DNA from 3 places in the Isoptericola haloaureus genome. Region 1 is predicted to be linked to each of the others. Evidence: riboswitches for the same ligand, from Rfam matches in the RefSeq annotation. Region 1 holds a riboswitch; each other region holds the start of a gene.
What was found. Region 1 has a riboswitch for thiamine pyrophosphate ahead of thiO (glycine oxidase ThiO). Riboswitches for the same ligand answer to the same signal wherever they lie in the genome.

Region 1 (6,547 bases):
CGCCGCCGGTGCGCACGGGGCCGCGCGGCAGCACCGTCGTGTGGGGCGTCGTCGTGATCGCCGTCGCCGTCGGGCTGCTCGCCCGGACGGCCGGGGCGAGCGTCGACGCCCAACTGGCCGCGATCCTCCTGCTCGGCGCCGCCGGACTCGTGCTCGTGGTCGGCTCGGTCGTCGGCGCCGCACGACGGCGCCGCCGCACCCCGTCCTGACACCGGACGCACGACGGGCCGGCACACCGTGCGGTGTGCCGGCCCGTCGTCGCTCGGCGGGTCCGGGACCCGGGGCTCAGGCGGTCGAGGTCGACGTGGGACCACCCGTGGGGGTGGAGACGACCGCCGCCGAGGAGCTGCCTCCCAGGCGACTGAACGCGTAGCCGACGAGGATGAACATCACGCCCAGGCCGATCACCAGGGCGCAGACGCCGAAGGCGACGACCGACGTGAACAGCGAGGCCCGCAGGAACGACGCGTTCATGACGGTGTCACGCGTCGGGTCCTCCTGGTCGAGCTGGGCGTAGGTCATCCCGCCCGAGGCCTCCATCGCGTGCTGGTTGATGATGTCGGCCTGGGCGTACGCGGTGAACGGTCCGGCGACCTCCTGGCCGGCCGCCATGCTGGCGTCCTCCGAGACGGTGATCTGCTCGTCGGACAGGGTCGACGAGACGATGAACCAGACGACGACGCCGGCGATGATCATGATGATGCCGGCGACGATGGACACGATCCCGATGCCGCGGACACCCTTGGCGGGTCGGACGGTGACAGAGCTGGACATGAGACTGCCTCTCGTTGCACTCGTGCGATGGTTGATGCCCCTGCTCGTCAACGTACCGCGACCGACCCGCGCGCGTCGCGGCGAAACCCTAGGTCACACGGCTGATCGGCCGGTCATTCACCCGCGACGGTGAACGTGGGCATGCCCCAGCCGAGACGGACCGCCAGCAGGCGCACGGTGAGGATCACCGCGATCGGCACCCAGAACACGACCGCCGGGTCGACGTCGAGCTCCAGCAGACCCAGGTGCACCGCCGCGCCGAGCAGCGCCGCGGTGGCGTAGAACTGGGCGTTGCTCAGCACCTCGGGCAGCTCGTTGGCCAGCACGTCGCGGAACACGCCACCGCCGACGCCGGCCACCACGCCGACGACCGCCGCCGAGACCGCGCTCGCCCCGGCGGACAGCGCCACGTTCGTGCCGATGACGACGAACAGGGCCATGCCGGCGGCGTCGGAGACCTCGATGACCTGCAGCCGTCGCAGCACGTCGAGCGTCCGGGTGCGCGCCAGCGGCACCACCAGCAGGGCCGTCGCCGCGCCGACGAGCAGGAACGTCGGCTCGGTGACCCAGAAGACGGGCGTCTCGCCGAGCAGGAGGTCCCGCAGGGTGCCGCCACCCACCGCCACGGTCGCACCGAGCGCGACGACGCCGACGAGGTCCATCTGCTTGCGGCCGGCGGCGAAGGCACCGGAGATCGCGAAGGCGACGGTGCCGAGGTACTCCAGCACGCGCTGCACGACGCCCAGCGTCGCGGCGACCGTGTCGGACTCGGTCAGGACGGCCGTCGCGAGCTGCCCGGTCACTCCCACTCGATGGTGCCCGGGGGCTTGCTCGTCACGTCGAGGACCACCCGGTTCACCTCGCTGACCTCGTTGGTGATGCGCGTGGAGATCGTCGACAGCACGTCGTACGGCATGCGCGTCCAGTCGGCCGTCATGGCGTCCTCGCTGGAGACGGGACGCAGCACGACCGGGTGCCCGTAGGTCCGGCCGTCACCCTGGACGCCCACCGAGCGCACGTCGGCCAGCAGCACCACCGGGCACTGCCAGATCTCGCCGTCGAGCCCGGCCTTCGTCAGCTCCTCGCGGGCGACGGCGTCGGCCCGGCGCAGGATCTCGAGCCGCTCGGCCGTCACCTCGCCGATGATGCGGATGCCCAGGCCGGGCCCCGGGAAAGGCTGCCGGGCGACGATCGGCTCCGGGACGCCGAGCTCGCGGCCGACGGCCCGCACCTCGTCCTTGAACAGGGTGCGCAGCGGCTCGACCAGGTCGAACTGCAGGTCGTCGGGCAGGCCGCCCACGTTGTGGTGGCTCTTGATGTTGGCCGCGCCCTCACCGCCGCCCGACTCGACCACGTCGGGGTAGAGGGTGCCCTGCACGAGGAACCGCACCTCGGAACCCTCGCCGTGCACGGCGTGCTCGTGCCCCTCGGCGACGATGTCGCGGGCGGCGTCCTCGAAGACGCGGATGAACTCGCGGCCGATGATCTTGCGCTTCGTCTCCGGGTCGCTGTGGCCCTCCAGGGCCTCCAGGAAGCGCTTGCGCTCGTCGCGCACCACCAGGTTGACGCCCGTCGCGGCCACGAAGTCGCGCTCGACCTGCTCCACCTCGCCCTCGCGCAGGAGGCCGTGGTCGACGAACACGCAGGTGAGCTGGTCCCCCACCGCGCGCTGCACCAGCGCGGCGGCGACCGAGGAGTCCACGCCGCCGGACAGACCGCAGATGACCCGGGCGTCGCCCACCTGCGCGCGGATCGCGGCGACCTGGTCGGCGATGACGTTGTCGGGCGTCCAGTCAGGTGCCAGGCCCGCGCCCTCGTAGAGGAAGTGCTCCAGCACCGTCTGCCCGTGGGCCGAGTGCTTGACCTCGGGGTGCCACTGCACGCCGTACAGGCGGCGCCGGCGGTCCTCGAAGGCGGCGACCGGCGACCCGGACGACGTCGCGAGCACCTCGAAGCCCTCGGGCGCCGCGTGCACGGAGTCGCCGTGGCTCATCCACGTGGTCTGGGTGACGGGGGTGTCGGCGAGCAGCATCCCGGCCTCGCACACCTCCACCTCGGTGCCGCCGTACTCGCGGGTACCGGTCTGGGCGACCGTGCCGCCGAGCGCCTGCGCCATGGCCTGGAAGCCGTAGCAGATGCCCAGCACGGGCACCCCGGCGTCGAACAGCTCGGCGTCGACGAACGGCGCCCCCGTGGCGTACACGGAGGACGGGCCGCCCGAGAGGATGATCGCGGCGGGGTCGCGGGCGAGCATCTGCTCCGGCGTCCACGTGTGCGGCACGATCTCGGAGTAGACGTTGGCCTCGCGCACGCGGCGCGCGATGAGCTGGGCGTACTGGGCGCCGAAGTCGACGACCAGGACCGGGCGGGGCGCGGCCTGGGCGGATGCGGTGGCGGGAGCGGTGGCGGGAGACGTCACCGCCTCATCCTATCCGCCGGCACGTGCCCGCTGCCGCCACGACCCGTCACGCCCCGAGCCGCTCGCGCAGCTCGCGGGCGGCCCGCTCGGGGTCGGGGGCGCCGGTGATCGCCCGCACGACCACGACCCGCCGCGCCCCGGCCTCGAGGACGGCGTCGAGTCGGTCGGCGTCGATGCCCCCGATGGCGAACCACGGCGTGGTCGGCGCGGTGGCGGCCACCTCGCGCAGCAGGCCGAGCCCGACGGCGGCCCGACCGGGCTTGGTCGGGGTCGTCCACAGGGGTCCGACGCAGAAGTAGTCGACGTCGGGGTCGGCCTCCGCGGCGGCCGCCTGCGCCGCCGAGTGCGTGGACCGCCCCAGGACCGGCCCCGGACCGAGCAGGGAGCGCACGGCCGGCACCGGCAGGTCGCCCTGGCCCATGTGCACCGCGGGAGCGTCGGTGAGCCGGGCCACGTCGGCACGGTCGTTGACCGCCCGCAGCGCGCCGTGCTCGGCGGCGACCCGCGCCACCAGGGCCTGGAGCTCGAGCTCGCGGGCGACGTCGAGGGACTTGTCGCGCAGCTGGACCGCGTCGACGCCGCCGCTCAGCGCGGCGTGCAGGAAGTCCTCCAGGTCGCCGCGGTCCTCGCGGGCGTCGGTGCACAGGTAGAGGCGGGCGTCGGCGAGGCGGCTGCGAGGAGCGGGAGTCGTCATCGTGAGCGAGTCTAGGGACGGTCGACGGGCGAGTAGGGTGACCGGAGCACGGGAGCCCGCAGGGGCTGAGAGGGCGCACGGCGCCGACCGTCGAACCTGATCTGGATCATGCCAGCGAAGGGAGCACCGTGGACCGTCACTCGTCGGCGCCGCACGGCGTCCGCGACCTCGTCGTGGTCGGCGGCGGCATCATCGGCCTGGCCGTGGCCTGGCGGGCCCTCGAGGCCGGCCTGAGCGTCACCGTCCTGGACCCGGACCCCGGCGACGGGTCCACGCACGCCGCCGCGGGCATGCTCGCCCCGGCCACCGAGGCCGAGTTCACCGAGGACGCCGCGCTGCACCTGCACCTGGCCGGGGCCGCACGCTGGCTCCCGTTCGCCGCCGACCTGGAGGCCGCCGCGGGCCGGGGCGTGGGGCTGCGCGAGTCCGGGACGCTGACGCTCGGCTACGACGAGACCGACGTCGCCCTGCTGCGCCGGGTCCTGGCCCTGCACGGCCGGCACGGGGTGGCCTCGGAGGAGCTGACGATCGCCGAGGCGCGCCGGCGCGAACCGCTGCTCGGCCAGCGCGTGCGCGGAGCCGCCTGGGTCCCCGGCGACCACGCCGTCGACCCCCGGGCCGTGCACGCCGCGCTCTGGCGCGTCGTGGCCGCCCACTCCCGCGGCGCCGTCGTGCCGCGCGCCGCGGTCCGGCTCGAGCAGCAGGACGGCCGGGTCGTCGGGGCCGTCGACGACACCGGCGACCGGCACCGCGCCGGCTCGACCGTCGTCGCCGCCGGGTGGGCGTCCGCCCCGCTGCTGGCGGAGGTGCCCGGCGTGGCGGTCCCCGTGCGGCCGGTCAAGGGCCTCACGCTGCGGCTGCAGGCGGACCCCGAGCTGGCGCCGCGCCACGTCGTCCGCGGCCTGGTCCAGGGGCGGCCCGTGTACGTCGTGGGACGCGAGCCCGCGACCGAGGGGCCGTGGGCCGGGCACTGCGAGCTGGTGATCGGCGCGACCTCCGAGGAGAACCCCGACGACCGTCGCGCACCCGCCGGCGGTGTGTTCGCCCTCCTGCGCGACGCGCGCGCCCTGCTGCCCGCGATCGACGAGGCCGCGCTGGTCGAGGCCACCCCGCGGGCCCGGCCGTCCACGCCGGACAACCTGCCCCTGGTGGGCGCGACGCACGTGCCCGGACTGCACCTGGCCACCGGCCACTACCGCAACGGCATCCTGCTCGCGCCGCTGACCGCGGAGGTCGTCGTGGCCGGGCTGACCCGCTCCTGGTTCGCCGTCGACGTCGCCACGACGGACCCACCGGCCGTGCTCGCCGCCCTGCGGGCGACGGACCCCCGCCGGTTCCCGCCCCGCGCACCCGACCCCCGCACCCCCGACGGAGCCCCCCGATGAACCCCGCGCACCAGCACGTCGACCCCGCCGCCCGTGCCGCGCCGGGTCCCCCCGCCCCCGCGGGCACCGCCCGGGTGAACGGCGAACCGTACGACCTCGGCCCGACGGGCGAGCTGCCCGTCACCGAGCTGGTGACCCGCCTCGTGCCCGGGCACGTCGTCGACGGGGTGGCCCGCGGGGTCGCCGTCGCCGTCGACGACGTCGTCGTGCCGCACGGCACGTGGCGGACCGCCGTCGTCCGCGCCGGGGACCGCGTCGAGATCGTGACCGCCGTCCAGGGCGGCTGAGGAGGAGCCATGACCACGACCGGAACGACCGACCTGCGCACGGACGTCGGCGCCCCGCTCGTCGTCGCCGGGACCGAGATCGCGTCCCCGCTGGTGATGGGGACGGGCGGGGCCGCCAACCTGCTGACGCTGGAGGAGGCCCTGGTCGCCTCCGGCACCGCCCTGACGACGGTGGCCATGCGCCGCGTCGCGCCGCGCGCCGGCGGCGAGGCGGCCCGGGACGCCGGGATCTGGGGTCTGCTCGAGCGCCTCGGCATCCGCGCCCTGCCGAACACGGCCGGCTGCTTCTCGGTGCGCGAGGCGGTGCTCACCGCGCAGCTCGCCCGGGAGGCCTGCGGCACGAGCTGGGTCAAGCTCGAGGTGATCGCCGACGACGTCACGCTCCTCCCGGATCCGGTCGGGCTCGTCGAGGCCGCCGAGGAGCTCGTCCGCGACGGGTTCGTCGTCCTGCCCTACACGAACGACGACCCGATCCTGGCGCGTCGCCTGGAGGACGTCGGCTGCGCAGCCGTGATGCCTCTCGGCGCGCCGATCGGGTCCGGGTTGGGCATCCTCAACCCGCGCAACATCGAGGCGATCGCCGATGCCGCGCACGTACCGGTGATCCTCGACGCCGGCATCGGCACCGCCTCGGACGCCGCGCTGGCGATGGAGCTCGGCTGCGCCGGCGTGCTCCTCGCCACCGCCGTCACCCGGGCCGAGGACCCGGTGCGCATGGCCCGCGCGATGCGGCTCGCCACCGAGGCGGGGCGGCTCGCGGCGGGCGCCGGCCGCATCCCGCGGCGCGAGGGTGCGCTGGCCAGCTCACCGGCGGAGGGCCGGCTGGACCTGTCGCTGTAGCGGCGGCTCAGCCGAGCAGCGCCGGCACCCCGCCGACGACGGAGCGCGCGTCGACGCCCTCCGCCCGGGCCACCCGCGCGACCCGGGTCGACCGGGGGCCGGCCGCGCACACCAGCAGCACCGGCCGGTCGGTGGGCAGGGCGTCCAG
Region 2 (6,547 bases), 120 kb from region 1:
GCCAAGAGCGCTGACGTCCGCCCGAAGATCACGCTGGCCTGCGTGGACTGCAAGGAGCGGAACTACATCACGAAGAAGAACCGCCGGAACAACCCGGACCGCCTCGAGATGGCGAAGTTCTGCCCGCGTTGCGGCAAGCACACCGCGCACCGCGAGACCCGCTGAACCGGTCCCGAGCGAGACTGTCCGACGTGGCGACCTCCGTCGATCCCGCGTTCGCCGGGCGTGAGTACCCGGCCACCGCGCCGTACTCGGTCGGCCGCGAGAAGATCCGCGAGTTCGCCGTCGCCGTCGGAGCCTCCCACCCCGCGCACCACGATCTCGTGGCAGCGCGGGGTCTCGGCTATCCGGACCTCGTCGCGCCGCCGACGTTCGCCGTCGTGATCGCCCAGCGTGCCGAGCAGCAGTACGTGGCCGACCCCGACGCCGGGATCGACTTCTCGCGGGTCGTGCACGCCGACGAGACGTTCACCCACCACCGCCCGATCGTGGCCGGTGACGAGCTGGCGACGGTGCTGCACGTCGACTCGGTGACGCAGCGTGCCGGCATCTCCATGGTGACCACGCGCTGCGAGCTGTTCGCCGTCGACGCCGAGGGCGGCGACCTCGGCGAGCACGTCGCGACCGTCACCTCGAGCCTCGTCGTCCGCGGGGAGGACTCCTGATGGCCCGTCCGCAGCTCGCCGACCTGACCGTCGGGGACGTCGTCGCCACCCGCACCGTCGAGATCGACCGTGCCGCGCTGGTCCGCTACGCCGGCGCCAGCGGTGACTTCAACCCCATCCACTGGGACGAGCGGTTCGCCACCGAGGTCGGGCTGCCCGGGGTGATCGCCCACGGCATGTGCACGATGGGTGCCGTCGTCGACGTCGTGACCGACTGGGTCGGGGGCCCGGGCGCGGTCGTGCGGTACGGCACCCGCTTCACCAAGCCCGTCCCGGTGCCCGCCCGCGGGGCGGCCGCCGTCGAGGTGACGGCCACCGTCGGTGCGGTCGACGCCGACGCCGGGACCGCCCGGATCGACCTGACCGTGACGCACGAGGGCACCAAGGTCCTCGGTCGTACGCAGGTCCTCGTCCGCCTCTCCTGACCGGCCCTCGGTCCTCAGGTCACGTCGTGGTCACAGCCCTTCACACCGGTTGGTGACACGAGTAATCTACGTCTGGTAGCGCTCCCAACGCCGGGGGCCCGATCATCGAAGGAGATGCTCATGCCACGACCCCGCACCGCCCCCGCCCCCGCCGACGGGCTGCTCGCCCGCGCCGCGGACGACCGGATCGCCGCCGTCTCGCGCCGCGGCGTGCTCATCGCCGGTGCCGCCGGAGCGCTCACGCTGGCCTCCGGTGCCGAGGCCTGGGCGAGCCGGACCGCGCTCGCCACGACCCCGCGGACCGCGACCTCCGCCGTCGGCTCGGTCGAGCGGGCGCACACGTTCCTCGGGGCGATGACCGACGCCTACCCCGAGGTCAACACCGGGCCGCGCATGGCCCAGTCCTACGCCGACCAGCTCGGGCTGTTCTCGACCGCGTTCGTCTACGACGTCGCGCTGACGATCTGCGCCTCCCTGGCGGGCGGCCACGTGGCCCGTGCGGCCACCCTGGCCGACGGGCTCCTGTTCGCCCAGCAGCACGACCCCGCCTACGACGACGGCCGCCTGCGCCAGGGGTACAACACCGGTCCGTACACGTTCTACGACGGATCGCCCCAGCCGTACGGCCTCGAGCTGCCCGACGGCACCGCCAACATCGGCTGGCAGTTCGGTTTCCTCGGCACGGCCGTGGGCGACATGGCCTGGCCGGGCATCGCCCTGCTGCACACCTTCAGCGCCACGGGGGACCCGCGGTACCTCGACGGCGCGGTCCGCATCGGGGAGTGGATCCTGGACAACACGTGGTCCGAGCGCCCGCTCGGCGGCTTCTCCTTCGGCGTCGACGGCGGCAACAACCCGATCCCCAACGGGTCGACCGAGCACAACATCGACTGCGTCGCCTTCTTCCGCCAGCTCGAGGCCCTCGCCGGCGGCGACCGCTGGCGCCGTGCGCAGGAGCACGCCCGCGCGTTCGTCGACCTCGTGTGGGACCGCGAGGGCGGCTTCTTCTACACCGGCACGAACGACGGCGTGGAGATCAACCGTGACCCGCTGCCCCTCGACCCCGCGACGTGGGGCTGGCTGGCGCTGCAGGCCGAGCGGTACGGGCGCTCGGTCGACTGGGCGGCCTCCGACCTGGCGACGACCGACGTCGCCGGCGAGGGGAACTCGCAGCTGCCCGGCGACGTGACGATCTCCGGGGTGACCTTCTCCAGCGCGAGCCTGGAGTCCACGGCGTCCTACAACGGGCTGCCCGTGCACCCGGACGGCGTCTGGCTCGAGGGGACCGGCCAGCTCGCCTGCGCCCTGGCGGACCGCGGTCGCGGCTCGCGCGACGGGCGCCGGGCGGCCGGCCTGCTCGCCCAGATCCGGCGGACGCAGGACCTCGTCGGTGCGGGCCAGACCGTCGGCGGCACGCCGCTGCCGGACCGGTCCGGCGTCGTCGCGGCCTCCAGCCTCATCGACACCGGGTTCGGGTTCGGCTACTTCCAGATCCAGCACACCGGCGCGACGTCCTGGTACGTCATGGCGGCCGAGGGTGTGAACCCGCTGCAGGTCGGCGGTCTCGGCGTCTGACCTGCCCCTGTTCGCGCTGTGGGCATGAAATCTGCAGGTCTCCGACCAGGAGAACCTGCAGATTTCATGCCCACAGCGGCGTGCGCGGCCGGCGTGCTACGTTGCGGGTGATCCCACGGGAGCCCTGGCAAGGGCTGAGATCGGGCTGTCGCCGCCCGGACCGTCGAACCTGACCGGGTTATGCCGGCGTAGGAAGTAGGAGCAACCATGCAGAACGACGCACCGTCGCGCGCGCTCGCCGTCGAGCGGGACGCCCAGTCCGGGATCACGGTCCCGGTCACCGAGATCACCCTGGCCGACTCGCCCGACGGGTCGGCCAACGCCCCGGTGCGGGTCTACCGCACCGAGGGCCCCGGCGGGGACCCGACCCGCGGCATCCCCGCGCTGCGGGAGGCCTGGATCGCCGAGCGCGGCGACACCGAGGAGTACGACGGCCGGGACCGCACCCTGGCCGACGACGGCCGCGGGGCCGCCCGCCGGGGAGCGGCCTCCGCCGAGTGGCAGGGGGCGCGCCGTCGTCCTCGCCGCAGCGCCACCGGGAAGCCCGTCACCCAGATGGCCTACGCCCGCCGGGGCGAGATCACCCCGGAGATGCGCTTCGTCGCGGTCCGTGAGGGGGTCGACGTCGAGCTCGTGCGGTCCGAGGTCGCGGCCGGCCGGGCGATCATCCCGAACAACGTCAACCACCCCGAGTCGGAGCCGATGATCATCGGCAGGGCGTTCACCGTGAAGGTCAACGCCAACATCGGCAACTCCGCCGTGCACTCCTCGATCGCCGAGGAGGTGGAGAAGCTGCAGTGGGCCACCAGGTGGGGCGCGGACACGGTCATGGACCTGTCCACCGGCGACGACATCCACACCACCCGCGAGTGGCTGCTGCGCAACGCCCCGGTGCCCATCGGCACCGTGCCGATCTACCAGGCCCTGGAGAAGGTCGACGGCGACGCCTCCCGGATGAGCTGGGAGGTCTACCGGGACACGATCATCGAGCAGTGCGAGCAGGGCGTGGACTACATGACCGTCCACGCCGGGGTGCTGCTGCGCTACGTCCCGCTCACGGCGAACCGGGTGACCGGCATCGTCTCGCGCGGCGGGTCGATCATGGCCGGCTGGTGCCTGGCGCACCACCAGGAGAACTTCCTGTACACGCGGTTCGACGAGCTGTGCGAGATCTTCGCGGCCTACGACGTCGCGTTCTCCCTCGGTGACGGGCTGCGGCCCGGGTCGATCGCGGACGCCAACGACGCCGCCCAGTTCGCCGAGCTGGACACCCTCGCCGAGCTGACGAAGCGGGCCTGGGAGCACGACGTGCAGGTCATGGTCGAGGGGCCCGGGCACATCCCGCTGCACCTGGTGCGCGAGAACGTCGAACGCCAGCAGGAGCTGTGCGACGGCGCCCCGTTCTACACGCTGGGGCCGCTGGTCACCGACATCGCCCCGGGCTACGACCACATCACCTCGGCGATCGGGGCGACGGAGATCGCCCGGTACGGCACCGCGATGCTCTGCTACGTCACGCCCAAGGAGCACCTCGGGCTGCCGAACCGGGACGACGTGCGCACCGGCGTCGTCACCTACAAGATCGCCGCGCACGCGGCCGACGTCGCCAAGGGGCACCCGGGGGCGACGGCGCGCGACGACGCGCTGAGCAAGGCCCGCTTCGAGTTCCGGTGGCGCGACCAGTTCAACCTGTCCCTCGACCCGGAGCTGGCCGAGTCCTACCACGACGAGACGCTGCCGGCCGAGGCGGCCAAGACGGCGCACTTCTGCTCGATGTGCGGGCCGAAGTTCTGCTCGATGCGGATCTCGCAGGACATCCGCGACGAGTTCGGCGACGCCGCGGCCCAGGAGCGGGTCGTGGCCGCCTCGCAGCAGCAGGTCGAGGCGGGGATGGCCGAGAAGGCGGCGGAGTTCCGCGCCGCCGGGGGAGAGGTCTACCTGCCCACCCCCACGGTCCCCGCGCGGTAGGCCACGGTCCCGCGAGGTAGGCAACTTCTCCGCGAGGTAGCACGCGACCCGTGCTACCTCGCGGAGACGTTGCCTACCTCGTCGCGGTTCTGCCTACCTGGCCAGGTGATTGCCTACCTGGCCTGGGTGTTGCCTACCTCGCGGGACGTCGCGTGCGTCACCGCGATCCCGGGTCTCGAATCGTGGCGGGGAGGTGGACAGGGAACTTAGGCCTGTCTAAGTTAGGCGAGCCTGCCCTGCCTACCGACCCCTCGAGGAGCGCCCGGACGTGTCCACCACTCCGCCCGACACGCGGTCGACGCGCGTCGACACCCTGCTGCGCGGCGCCACCGCGGGCGCCTACGCCCGCACGGTCCGCCGCGTCGTCGACGACGTCGCCTCCCGGTTCGCCGCGGTCACCCAGCCCTGGAGCGGTGCGAGCCGCCGTGAGCTGACCGAGCTCGTCGACGGCGTCGACCTCGACGGCCCCGGTATCGGCACCGACGACGCCCTGCACGAGACCGCCGACCTTTACGCCAGCCACACGGTCTGGTTCCACGACCCCGGCTACGCCGCGCACCTCAACTGCCCCGTGGCGATCCCCGCCGTCGGCGCCGAGGCCATGCTCGCGGCGATCAACACCTCGGTGGACACCTACGACCAGTCCACCGTCGCCACCCTCATGGAGCGGCGGCTGGTCGGCTGGACCACCGCCCGGATCGGGTTCGCCGCCGGCGACGGCGTCTTCACCTCGGGCGGCACGCAGTCCAACCTGCACGCCCTGCTGGCCGCCCGCGAGCGTGCCCTGACCGGCCCCGACGGTGCCCGCCTGACCGGAGCCGCCCGCGCCGAGCGTCAGGGCCGGTTGCGGATCCTGGCCACCGCCGCCAGCCACTTCTCCGTGGCGAAGTCCGCGATGATCCTCGGCCTGGCCGACGACGCCGTGGTCCCGGTCGGCACCGACGCCGACGGCCGGATGGACCCCGCCGCCCTCACCGCGGCGCTCGCGGCCACCGCCCGGACCGGCGGCGTCGCGATGGCGGTCGTCGCCACGGCCGGCACCACCGACCGGGGCACGATCGACCCCCTGGCCCGGATCACGGAGCGGTGCGACGAGGCCGACGTGTGGCTGCACGTCGACGCGGCCTACGGCGGCGGTCTGCTCGTGTCCCCGACCCGTCGGCACCTGCTCGCGGGCATCGAGCGGGCGCGCAGCGTGACCGTCGACTTCCACAAGACCTTCTTCCAGCCGGTCTCGGCCAGCGCGGTCCTGGTCCGCGACCCGGCGGACCTGGCCCGTACGGCCTGGCACGCGGACTACCTCAACCCGGTCGAGGACTCCGCCGAGATCAACCAGGTCGACCGCTCGCTGCAGACCACCCGCCGCTTCGACGCCCTCAAGCTGTGGACGACGCTGCGCGCGATCGGCCCGGACGGCATCGGCGCGATGCTCGACGCCGTGTGCGACCTGGCCGCCGCCGTGCACGCCGACCTGTCCGACGACCCGGAGCTGCAGCTGGTCTGCGGCACCGACCTGTCGACGGTGATCTTCCGCTACCAGCCCGACGGCGTCACCGACGCCGAGGCGGACGCCCTGGTCCCCGCCGTGCGCCGGGTGCTGTTCGACTCCGGCCGGGCCGGGGTCGCCAAGACCGTCGTCGACGGCCGGCCCTGCCTCAAGCTCACCCTGCTCAACCCCGAGGTCACCCTCGACGACGTGCGCCGGGTGCTGACCCTGGTCCGCGACGCCGCCCACGGGATCCTCGCCGGCCGGGAGCTGGCGGACCTCACCGCACCGCCCTGCCGGGACGTCCACCCGCACCTGCAGCGCACCTCCGAGGGGGAGCCCCGATGAGCACCTACGACGTCGTCGGCATCGGCATCGGCCCCTTCAACCTCGGCCTCGCGGCGCTCGCCGACCCCCTGGAGGACGTG
Region 3 (6,547 bases), on a different contig from region 1:
GTCTGCTGTGGTTCCGCCGCCACGAGCTGAACGGCCCCACCGACGGGATCATCTACGGGTCCATGGTCGCCCTCGGGTTCGCCACCGTGGAGAACATCAGCTACTACGCCTTCGCCCCGGAGGGCACCCTGGCGTGGACGTTCGTCCTGCGCGGCATCGTCTCCCCGCTGCTGCACCCCCTGTGCACAGCACTGATCGGCGTGGGCGTCGCGACGGCGGCGCTGCGTCCGCGGGGCCGACGCGTACTGCCGGTCGTGGCCGGGTTCGCGGGGGCCGTCGCGCTGCACGCCGTGTGGAACGCCTCGACCGCGGCCGGCCTCGTCGGCGTCGGGCTGGCCTATCTGCTCGGCGTCGGGGTGCTCGTGGGGCTCGGCGTGGTGCTCCACCGCGACCGGCGCCGCATCGTCGGCCTCGTGCAGCAGCACCTGCCGCAGTACGCCGCGCTCGGCGTCGTCGAACCCGGTGACCTCCGCATGCTGTCGTCGTTGCGGACCCGGCGTCTCGCGCGCGAACGGGTGCGCAGCACCCGAGGCCACGGCCCGGCCCGCGCGCTGGCGGACTACCAGCAGGCCGCGACCGAGCTGGCGATGCTGCACCGCCGGTACGGCCTGGGTCTGGTGCTCGACGACGAGTTCGTGGCCCGGCGCGACCCCTTGCTGCTGCTCATGGGGCACGCGCGCGCCGTCTTCGTGCGCTGAGCGGGCGTCCGGTCAGGCGCCGGCGAGCCCCAGGAACTCCGCCACCCGGTCCGTCGCCGGACGGTCCCGCAGGGTGTCCGGCGTGTCGACCTGCAGCAGCCGGCCGGCGTCCATGACGGCGACACGGTCGGCCACGGTGAACGCCTCGGTGTGGTCGTGCGTGACGAACACCGCGGTCGTCCCGGTGGAGCGCAGCGTGTCCCGCACGTCGATCGCGAGCTTCTCGCGCAGCTGCCGGTCCAGGGCGGACAGCGGCTCGTCGAGCAGCAGGAGCCGCGGTCGCGGGGCCAGCGCCCGGGCCAGCGCCACCCGCTGCTTCTCCCCGCCGGACAGGGTCGCCACGGCGCGGCGCCCGTAGCCGGCGAGCCCGACGTCCTCGAGCAGCTCGGCCACCCGCGCCCGCTGCTCGGCGGCCGGCACACCCTGCATCTCCAGGCCATAGGCGACGTTGCGCCCGACGTCCCGGTGCGGGAACAGCTGGCCGTCCTGGAACAGCAGCCCGAACTCGCGCCGGTGCACCGGCACCCGGACCAGGTCCTGCCCGCCGAACGACACGGTCCCGGCGGCCAGCGGCTCGAGTCCGGCCACCGCGCGCAGCAGGGACGACTTGCCACAGCCGCTGGGGCCGAGCAGCGCGACGATCTCCCCCACGGCGACGTCGAGGGAGACGTGGTCGACCGCCGTCGTGCCCGCGTCGCGGCGCGTGCCCTCGTAGCGCACGACGGCGTCGCGCACGGTCAGGCCCTCGGCCCCGGCCATCAGAACTCCCCTCCGCCCGCGTCACCGCGCAGGCGCTCCGCCACCATCATGACCGTCGCGGTGAGCACCGCCAGCACGACCGACGCCGCGAGCGCCATGCCGTAGTTCTCCGCGCCCGGCTGCCCGATGAGCCGGTAGATGACCACGGGCAGCGTCGCCGTGTCCGGGCGAGCGAGGAACGAGGTCGCCCCGAACTCGCCCAGCGACACCGCGAACGCGAACCCGATGGCCAGCCCGAGCGACCGGGCCGTCAGAGGCCCGTCGACGGTGCGCAGCACCCGACCGGGCGCGGCCCCCAGCGTGGCGGCGACCTCCCGCAGCCGGGGGTCGATCGCCCGCAGCACCGGCAGGACGGTGCGCACCACCAGCGGGATCGCCACGACGGCCTGGGCGATCGGCACCAGCAGCCCGGAGGTGCGCAGGTCGACGTCGAACCCGAGCGGGCGGTCCAGGGTGATGAGGAACCCGAAGCCGACCGTCACGGCCGAGACGCCGAGCGGCAGCATGAACACGGCGTCGAGCGTCCCGACGGCGCGGCGCAGCCCGAGCGATCGCGGTCGGCGCGAGACGACGAGGGCGACCAGCCCGCCGACGACTACGGCGACGACGGCCGCGAGGGCGGCGGTGCGCAGCGAGTTCGCCGTCGCCTCCCACACCGTCACCGACAGCGCGTTGCGGCCGCCCGTCGTCCCCAGCGCGACGTAGTTGTCCAGCCCCCAGCTGCCGTCCGGGGCGCGCAGCGAGCGGGCCACCAGACCCGCCAGCGGAGTCACGACCAGCAGGCCGACCACGACGAGGGTCGCCAGGGCCGGCACGGCGTCGGACGCCCGGCGCCAGGAGAACCGGTGGGCGGCGGAGCGGTCGCTGCTCAGGTGCAGAGCGCGTTCGCGCCGGGCCCGCAGGCGGGCGCTGACCAGCAGCGCCCCGGTGACGACGACGAGCTGCAGGATGCTGAGCACCGCGGCCGCGCGCAGGTCGAGGAACTGGGTGGTGCGGATCCAGATCTCCGTCTCGATCGTGCCGTAGCGCATCCCGCCGAGGACGAGGACGACGCCGAACGCCGTCGCGCAGAACAGGAACACGACGGCGGCCGCGGACGCGATCGCAGGCCCGAGGGCGGGCAGCGTCACCGTGCGGAACGCCCGCCACGGGCTGGCGCCGAGGGAGCGGGCCGCCTGCTCGGCACGCGGGTCGAGACGTTCCCACAGCCCGCCGACCGTGCGCACCACGACGGCGTAGTTGAAGAAGACCAGGGCGATCACGACCCCGGCGAACGACTCCTCGACGCCGAGCCAGCCGAACGTCCCCCCGGGGGCGAAGAGCGCACGGAAGGCCACGCCGACGACGACGGTCGGCAGCACGAACGGCACGGTCACCAGCCCGCGGGCCACCGTCCGACCGGGGAACCGGCACCGGTACAGCACGTAGGCGCCGGGCAGCCCGAGCAGGACCGCCAGGGCGGTGCCGACGGTCGCCTGCGCCAGCGTCTGGCCCACCACGCGCCACGTGCGCGGCTGGGACAGGACCTCCCCGAACCCGGACAGGTCGAGCACCCGCGTGCCGCCGTCGTCGGCGAAGAAGCCCTGGGCGACCAGGGCCGCGACGGGCCACGCGAAGAAGACCCCGAGGAACAGCAGGGGCAGCCCTGCGGCGAGGGCCCACCACAGCCAGGTCCCCGGGGCCGGTCGACGGCGGGGCGCCCGCACGGACGCCCCGCCGCTGGCGGGGGACGTCACCCGATGACCGTCGCCGTCCACTGCTCGATCCACTCGTCGCGGTGCGCATCGATCTCGGCCGGCGCGACGTCGAACGGGTCCTCGGCCAGCGGGGCGAACTGCTCCCACTCGGCCGGCAGCTCGACGCTGTCGTCGGCCGGGTACATGTACATGTTCGGCGGGACGTCGGCCTGCACCTCGGCGGAGGAGAGGAAGTCCACCAGGGCGCGCGCGCCGTCCGGGTTGTCGGTCCCGGCCAGGACGCCGGCGTACTCGACCTGGCGGAAGCAGGTGTCCAGCAGCGCCGCCGTCGTGGTCTCGCTGCCGTCCTCGGTGACCGTGAACGCGGGCGAGGTCGCGTACGACAGCACGATCGGCCGCTCACCGCCCTCCCCGGCGCCGGAGAAGTCGACGTAGTAGGCGTCCGACCAGCCGTCGGTGACCTTGAGGCCGTTGTCGGAGAGGTCGGCCCAGTACTGCTCCCAGCCGTCCTCGCCGAAGGCGTCGACGGTAGCGAGCAGGAACGCGAACCCGGGCGAGGAGGTCGCCGGGTTCGTCACGACCGTGAGGTCCTCGTAGGCCGGGTCGGTGAGATCCTCGAGCGTGCTCGGCGGCTCGACCCCCTCGTCCTCGAACCAGGTGGTGTCGACGTTGAGGCAGACGTCGCCCTTGTCGATCGGGGTGAGGCCCTCGAGCGCGGGGTCGACAAGGTCGGTCACGGACGGGTCGAGCTCGTCCGGGGTGTACGGCTCGAACACGCCGGCCTCGACGGCGCGTGAGGCGAACGTGTTGTCGACCCCGTAGACGACGTCGCCGAGCGGGCTGTCGGCCGTCAGCACGAGCTGGTTGACCAGCGTGCCGGCGTCGCCCGCGGCGGCCTGCTCGACCGTGAGGCCCGTCTCGGACTCGAAGGACTCCAGCAGGCCCTCGCTCAGGGCGAAGGAGTCGTGGGTGACGAGCGTGACGGTGCCGGACAGCTCCGGGGTGCCGCTCTCGCTCGCGGACGTCGTGGGCGAGCTCTGCGCCTCGCCCGGCGTGTCCTCGCCCGTGCAGGCCGCCAGCGCGGGCAGCAGGGCGACGACGGCGGTGGTCGCCAGCGTGCGACGGGTACGACGATTCATCTGTCCTCCTCAGACGTGCGAGAAGGGGGTCCGCCGATCGGGGGTCCGATGCGACGGGATCGAGAAGCCCGACTTCCTCCACCGGTGCTAACCGGATCAGGTTCGAGGGTCTGCGGTGGTCCGCACTCTCAGCGCCGGTGGCGCTCCCCTGTCGTTCCCTCCGAGCCTACACACCGTGAGCGCGCTACGGTGGTGGCGTTCGTGGTGCGGACGCCCGCCGTGAGACGGCCGTCACGCACCACCCGGCGCACCGATCGACAGGAGGACCCGTGGAGCAGTCCGAGAGCACCGAGCCGACGCTGGCCGTCAAGGTCGGGACGATGGCGGCGACGCTCGCTGCCGGTTGGGTGGCCCAGAAGCTCATCAAGACGATCTGGGAGAAGTCCACGGGCAAGGACGCGCCCATCGACCTGGACGCGGACGACATCCCGATCCTCCAGGCCATCACGTTCGCCGCCGTCACCGGTGGTGCCGCGGTGCTCGCGCGGCGGCTCGCCCGCCAGGGTGTCGCCAAGGCCGTCGACCGGCGCGCGCACCAGGTCTCGACGGTCTGACGCGGTCGACGCCGGACGCGACCGGCCCGGGACCGGCGGCTCGCGCCGTCCGGCGTGCGGTCAGCGCGAGCTGCTCTGGCGCCGGCGCGCCAGCTGGGCCTCGTGCCCGTGCGGCCGGTCCACGCTGTGCACGGACTCCAGGGCGGTCCGCAGACGGTCGTCGGGCTCGCCGGTCGCGGACCGGAGCGCGGTGACGACCTGTGCTGCCGCCGCCTGTACCGGAATCCCGGCGCGTGCCGCGACCTCGCTGATCTGCTCGGCGGCCGCCGCCTCGTCGACGCCCCGCACGACCATCAACGACCCCTTGACCTGCTCGACGGCGGCGGCCGAGACCATGGCCCGCCCGACGGCGCGGTGCGTCTCGCGCTCCAGGGTCTCGCGGGCGACCGGGCTCACGTCGAGGACGTAGCCGCCCACCTGCGCGATCGTGCCGTCGTCGGCGACCTGCCCGCGACCCGTGACGACGACGGTGCGCGCCTTGCCGTGCGGGTCGATGATGCGGTGCGCACTGCTGAACGGGCGACCGGCGCGCAGGGAGACGATGGCGGTGCGGGAGACGCGGGCCCGGTCGTCCGGATGGGTCCGCGCGCGGATGAGATCGACCGTCGGCGTGATGTCACCGGGTTCGCAGCCGTACATGCGATAGACCTCGTCCGACCACCAGACCGCACCCGAGGGTGCGTCGATCCGATAGCGGCCCACGACGAGCTGGGTACCGGTGGACAAGGCGTCGGTGACGCTCGAGAGCGCAGAGCCCCTCATGGTCCTCGACGACGACGGCGAGCTCATCGGATCTCCTCCCGACTGTCCCCGGGCCGGACCGGGGCCGGTGGGGCCACCGTACTCCGACGAGTGACGACCGCCACCTGGGCAGATGTCCGCACGCGCAGGTTCACCCGCAGGTTCACCCGCGGTCCACGATGTGCCCGACCCAATCGTCGGCGGTGACGACGGCGGTGTCAGGCCGGCGCAGGGTCGGCGCGGGTTCGGCCGGGTGGGCGCGGGGTTGGGGGGATAGCAGTCAGGCCCCCAACCCGTGAGGGGTTGGGGGCCTGCTGTGAAGGGTGTCCGGCGGCGTCCTACTCTCCCACCCCGTCTCCAGGGCAGTACCATCGGCGCTGAAGGGCTGAGCTTCCGGGTTCGGTATGGGACCGGGCGTTTCCCCTTCGCTGTGACCGCCGTAACAGTATCGAGTTGTCGGGTCCCCCACGTATTTGCCCCGGCTGCCACGCAGGGTGGCGGGGGGGGTGGGGGTGGTGCCCGTTTCTCGGGAACCGCACAGTGGACGCGGAGCAAGCAGTGTAGGTGTGTTGAAGTTGTCGGCTGATTAGTACCGGTCAGCTGCGACAGTCGTTGGTCCTGTCTTCCACTTCCGGCCTATCTACCCAGTGGTCTAGCTGGGTGCCTTCACAGGTCTAGCCTGTTGGAAACCTCATCTTGAAGCAGGCTTCCCGCTTAGATGCTTTCAGCGGTTATCCCTCCCGAACGTAGCGAACCAGCGGTGCTCCTGGCGGAACAACTGGCATACCAGAGGTTCGTCCGTCCCGGTCCTCTCGTACTAGGGACAGCCCTTCTCAAGTTTCCTGCGCGCGCAGCGGATAGGGACCGAACTGTCTCACGACGTTCTAAACCCAGCTCGCGTGCCGCTTTAATGGGCGAACAGCCCAACCCTTGGGACCTACTCCAGCCCCAGGATGCGA

Region 2: it holds a riboswitch for thiamine pyrophosphate, as region 1 does, so the genes downstream of both, thiC (phosphomethylpyrimidine synthase ThiC) here and thiO (glycine oxidase ThiO) in region 1, are expected to answer to the same signal.
Region 3: it holds a riboswitch for thiamine pyrophosphate, as region 1 does, so the genes downstream of both, V5O49_RS06590 (thiamine ABC transporter substrate-binding protein) here and thiO (glycine oxidase ThiO) in region 1, are expected to answer to the same signal.

What each region holds. Positions count from the first base shown of each region.
Region 1 covers NZ_JBAGLP010000118.1:402,979-409,525, forward strand. Annotated here, with positions in the region: gene V5O49_RS11950 (hypothetical protein) at 1-209, shown strand, start outside; gene V5O49_RS11955 (aromatic ring-opening dioxygenase LigA) at 286-774, opposite strand; gene V5O49_RS11960 (trimeric intracellular cation channel family protein) at 888-1,577, opposite strand; gene guaA (glutamine-hydrolyzing GMP synthase) at 1,574-3,193, opposite strand; gene thiE (thiamine phosphate synthase) at 3,240-3,887, opposite strand; TPP riboswitch at 3,926-4,027, shown strand; gene thiO (glycine oxidase ThiO) at 4,016-5,272, shown strand; gene thiS (sulfur carrier protein ThiS) at 5,269-5,559, shown strand; gene V5O49_RS11985 (thiazole synthase) at 5,569-6,399, shown strand; gene V5O49_RS11990 (ThiF family adenylyltransferase) at 6,407-6,547, opposite strand, start outside.
Region 2 covers NZ_JBAGLP010000118.1:519,270-525,816, reverse strand. Annotated here, with positions in the region: gene rpmG (50S ribosomal protein L33) at 1-165, shown strand, start outside; gene V5O49_RS12550 (FAS1-like dehydratase domain-containing protein) at 192-665, shown strand; gene V5O49_RS12545 (MaoC family dehydratase) at 665-1,090, shown strand; gene V5O49_RS12540 (AGE family epimerase/isomerase) at 1,211-2,665, shown strand; TPP riboswitch at 2,773-2,877, shown strand; gene thiC (phosphomethylpyrimidine synthase ThiC) at 2,873-4,633, shown strand; gene V5O49_RS12530 (pyridoxal phosphate-dependent decarboxylase family protein) at 4,902-6,467, shown strand; gene V5O49_RS12525 (lysine N(6)-hydroxylase/L-ornithine N(5)-oxygenase family protein) at 6,464-6,547, shown strand, end outside.
Region 3 covers NZ_JBAGLP010000116.1:243,508-250,054, forward strand. Annotated here, with positions in the region: gene V5O49_RS06575 (PrsW family intramembrane metalloprotease) at 1-698, shown strand, start outside; gene V5O49_RS06580 (ABC transporter ATP-binding protein) at 711-1,457, opposite strand; gene V5O49_RS06585 (ABC transporter permease) at 1,457-3,193, opposite strand; gene V5O49_RS06590 (thiamine ABC transporter substrate-binding protein) at 3,190-4,293, opposite strand; TPP riboswitch at 4,350-4,453, opposite strand; gene V5O49_RS06595 (DUF4235 domain-containing protein) at 4,563-4,847, shown strand; gene V5O49_RS06600 (PAS domain-containing protein) at 4,908-5,573, opposite strand; rRNA gene rrf (5S ribosomal RNA) at 5,914-6,030, opposite strand; rRNA gene V5O49_RS06610 (23S ribosomal RNA) at 6,155-6,547, opposite strand, start outside.